2 regions of the Paenibacillus sp. 01T47 genome follow, and region 2 is predicted to be linked to the other one. Evidence: predicted binding sites of a transcription regulator. Region 2 holds the regulator's gene; the other holds the start of a gene.
What was found. The regulator LexA, encoded in region 2, represses DNA repair genes until DNA is damaged. The targets are predictions, from matches to a motif close to CGAACATATGTTCG.
Positions count from the first base shown of each region.

Region 1: the regulator LexA is predicted to act here: its motif matches at 943-956, upstream of recA (recombinase RecA).

Region 1 covers NZ_JBFTPA010000006.1:253,428-255,636, reverse strand. Annotated here, with positions in the region: gene recA (recombinase RecA) at 1-873, opposite strand, end outside; gene AC1DOV_RS14970 (competence/damage-inducible protein A) at 1,132-2,209, opposite strand, start outside.
Region 2 covers NZ_JBFTPA010000002.1:289,771-291,979, forward strand. Annotated here, with positions in the region: gene yneA (cell division suppressor protein YneA) at 158-532, opposite strand; gene lexA (transcriptional repressor LexA) at 692-1,312, shown strand; gene AC1DOV_RS05325 (GNAT family N-acetyltransferase) at 1,399-1,809, opposite strand; gene AC1DOV_RS05330 (sporulation protein YjcZ) at 1,966-2,076, shown strand; gene AC1DOV_RS05335 (hypothetical protein) at 2,188-2,209, opposite strand, start outside.

The DNA.
Region 1 (2,209 bases), on a different contig from region 2:
GTAAGAGAACCATGCTCCGCTCTTCTGAACGATATCCATCTCAACACCGATATCAACAAGTGTACCTTCTCTGGAAATACCTTCGCCGTACATGATGTCCACCTCAGCTTGCTTAAACGGTGGAGCAACCTTGTTCTTAACAACCTTAATACGAGTACGGTTACCTATCATGTCATTGCCTTGCTTCAGCGTCTCAATACGACGTACGTCAAGACGTACGCTTGAGTAGAATTTCAATGCGCGTCCGCCTGGTGTTGTCTCGGGGTTACCGAACATAACGCCGACTTTCTCACGCAATTGGTTAATAAAGATCGCAATTGTTTTCGATTTGCTGATTGCTCCCGATAGCTTTCTCAAAGCCTGAGACATCAGACGAGCTTGAAGACCTACGTGAGAATCACCCATGTCGCCTTCGATTTCAGCTTTCGGTACGAGTGCCGCAACGGAGTCAATAACGATAATATCTACCGCGCCGCTTCTTACAAGAGCTTCGGCAATTTCCAAAGCTTGTTCGCCTGTATCAGGCTGCGAAAGCAATAGCTCATCAATATTTACACCAAGCTTGCTTGCATAAAGCGGGTCAAGCGCATGCTCGGCATCGATAAAGGCAGCTTGTCCGCCAATTTTTTGAACCTCAGCAATCGCGTGAAGCGCGACTGTCGTTTTACCAGAAGATTCTGGTCCATATATTTCGATAACCCGTCCACGCGGTAATCCGCCTATTCCCAAAGCAATATCTAGAGCAAGCGAACCGCTAGGCACGGTCTCAACTTGCATGTGTGTGGATTCTCCCAATTTCATGATGGAGCCTTTACCAAATTGTTTCTCAATTTGACGCAAAGCCATTTCTAGTGCAGCGCGACGATCCGACAAGAAACTCACATCCTTCTTTATTTATAATTTTATGATACCTTTTTTCCGGCAGGTTGACAAGCATTTTTTCGAACATACATTCGCCTTTTCGCTTCGCCCCCTTAAATGGACATAAAAAAACCGCAGCAAAGGTAATCTTCGCTACGGTTCTTCCGATAACTAAGCTTTATTATAACGGTCAAACCGTCAATTGACAAACATTATTTATGGCAATCATCCATTTACCAAACAAGCATCTGCCATTCCTAATCAACAAAATTACCGTGCTTGCAGCGCAAGCCACAAACGATACAAAGCAGACTTTACTGCTCGCATTCTGATCATGCCTCTGCCGCCGCTCAAATTCAGCGTATGAACAGCGGTCGGTTTGCCGCGCTCGGCAATTCCTACATAGACAAGCCCCACTGGCTTGCCTTCTGATTGTGCTGGACCAGCAACTCCTGTCAAAGAAACGCCAAAATCAGCATCGGAGAGTTCTCGAACCCGCTCTGCCATTAAAGCGGCAGTCGAATCGCTAATCGCTCCAGGAGCCCCTTCGCCTTCAAGTTGAGTCATCGGAATGCTGAGCATATGATGCTTCATTATATTGGTGTAGGTGACAACCCCTCCTACGTACTCTCCACTGCTTCCAGGAACGTTTGTAATTAGCTCGGCAAGCAAACCCCCACTAATGCTTTCCGCGCTCGCCAGCTTGCGTCTTGAGGCTCTCAGCAGGTGTATAACCTCCTCCTCCAGAGGGATATCCTGCTCTGCATACAAATACTCGCCTACCCGATCCTTAATCTGCTGCACACTTTTATCGATTTTCAGATCAGCCTCAATGGAAGAGCTCGCTTTGGTCGATACGCGTATCGAAACCTCGCCTTCCTTTGCATAAGGTGCGATCGTTGGATCAAGCTGCCCATCAATTAGATCCAGAAGCTTAGCTTCGAGGTTGGATTCACCTATCCCCGCAAACTTTAAAATGCGAGAATAAAGCGGATTGGCCTCTCCCAACATCGAACGCAGCCACCGTTCACCGGCGCCTTCCATCATCGGCTTCATTTCACGCGGCGGTCCCGGCAGCAGCAAATAAAGTGTTCCATCAACAGACAAACCGTTGCCAACTGCTAAGCCTGTTGTATTTTCCAACGGAACCCCGCCATCGATCATCAAAGCCTGACGACGATTGCTCTCCACCATATGAATGCCGCGCGAGCTGAACATCTGCTCAATTGCTGACATAGACGGCTCATGAATACTCAGCTCACGGTTCAAATAATCAGCTAATACATCTTTTGTAAGATCATCTTGTGTTGGTCCGAGTCCGCCAGTAAAAACAAGCAAATCCGCTCGG
Region 2 (2,209 bases):
AGCATCTCCTTTCAGTCCCCTTTAATAGACGGCTAAACTAAGGGTTAACCCTGCAGTAAACATAAAAAAACTTTCTAAAGAAGTAGATTGGCCTGCATCTACTTTAAATAGAAAGTAATTTTTTGTATGAACTATTGAATTGTAATGGAAAATCAAGCTAAATGCTAGGAATAATTAACTTCTGTCCTGGCTTTATTACTGTTGATTGCAGATCATTCCGATCTTTAATCAAATATACGATATATCTGATATCATGGCTGCCATCTGAAACTTGTTTTGCTATATTCCAGAGTGTATCACCTGATTGCACCCTAATAATTTGTTCTTCCGCGGAAGCGGCTTCGGGAGTATTACTCGAAGCGTATGTCCCCATAAGTAGGAAGCTCGTAAACAATAAGAAAAACACAGCAGTGCAAACGACGAGTTTAACAGTATGACGCTTTATGAAATGCCTAATCAAGCGGTTGACCTTTGTTGCTTTGTTCGTATCTTGTTTATGAATGGTTCTATAAAAACTTGGACTGGTTATCATTTATCAACACCCCAAACGTTTGTTCTGTTTTTAGATTACACGAACAAACGTTTGGTGTCAACGAAAAAAATACGAACCTCTGTACTTAAGAACTTATGTTTGTACGAACTCGAGTTCTATGTTATAATTTTTTGCAAACCTACTAATGGAGTGATTGCAGTGTCGAAGATTTCTAACCGACAACATTCAATTCTTGAATTTATTAAGAATGAAGTTCGGGAGAAAGGCTATCCACCCTCCGTTCGAGAAATCGGCGAAGCTGTTGGATTGTTGTCCAGTTCAACCGTTCACGGTCATTTGGACCGTCTAGAGAAAAAAGGTTTAATACGCCGAGATCCTACTAAACCGCGTGCTATTGAAATTTTGGATCAAGAAGGCTCTGATGGCATTATCCCGCTATCCGTAGCTAGAGTACCTATTGTTGGTAAAGTTACCGCTGGTGTGCCAATTACTGCTACAGAAAATATTGAAGAATATTTCCCGCTTCCTTCCCATTTTGTTGGTGACAGCAGTGTTTTTATATTGAATGTCATGGGTGAGAGTATGATTGAAGCAGGTATTCATGACGGGGATTATGTTATCGTTCGTCAACAACAAACGGCAAACAATGGTGAGATCGTCGTTGCAATGACTGAGGACGACGAAGCAACAGTCAAAACATTTTACAAAGAGAAAAATCATATTCGTTTGCAGCCGGAAAATTCCACAATGCAGCCTATATTACTTCAAAATGTAACGATTCTAGGTAAAGTCATTGGACTTTTCCGTGATATTCATTAATACCAACTCATATGTACATAAAGAAAAGGCTGAATCAACGTATTTGCAACGTTGATTCAGCCTTTTCTTTGACTATTACATTAACTTTATTGCTTAAAGGGTTGGTAACGTCTGCCATTCTCAAACCTTTCAACAAAATTCTGATTTGTGAGCTCTCCAATGACATGGGTCCAAAATTGTTGTGCGGGAACATTTCGTTCAAGCTGATACAGCTCCCACAATCCGCTATGCTTTTGTATAACTAGCTTAGCTGCTTGTTTACCAACACCAGATCTTCTATATTTTCGCATAATAAAAAAATGTGCAAGTAAATTATAGTGTCTGTCATTTTCATTTACTTTTTTGGTTAATGCAAAGCCAGCGATCTCATCGTTCACAGTTACGATATAAGGAAAATCAGCATCGGATTCTTGCCAAAAATTTTCCCAATCGGACAATTGTGAATATAATCCTGAAGAATTTACAGCAGCATCCGTATACGCTGTAAAATCGTACATATAAAGCTGAAGCTAATTATTTATACAAACCTGCTTCTTTAACTTAAAAACGCAATGCCTGCATCAATTAATCAGCAAATGACAAACACCCAATCACTATGAATTTATCACGCATAACATACTGTGTATTCAACTCGTAAGGAGGTGCATTGAAAAATGTCCGGTTACGTGGGTGGAGCTTTCTCAAGCTTAGGAATCATCTTAGTATTATTCATTCTACTGGTGATCATTGCTTGCAGTTGCGGCGGCTTTGGCTTCGGATATTAATTCGTATTTGAGCCATTCTTCATATTAACAAAAGAAGATCCATTTGATGGATCTTCTTTTTGCTATTCATGCTCCTTTCAGCCACTACTTTGTTATTTAGATGGAGAGATTTTAAATTACACGTTTTCTTAGC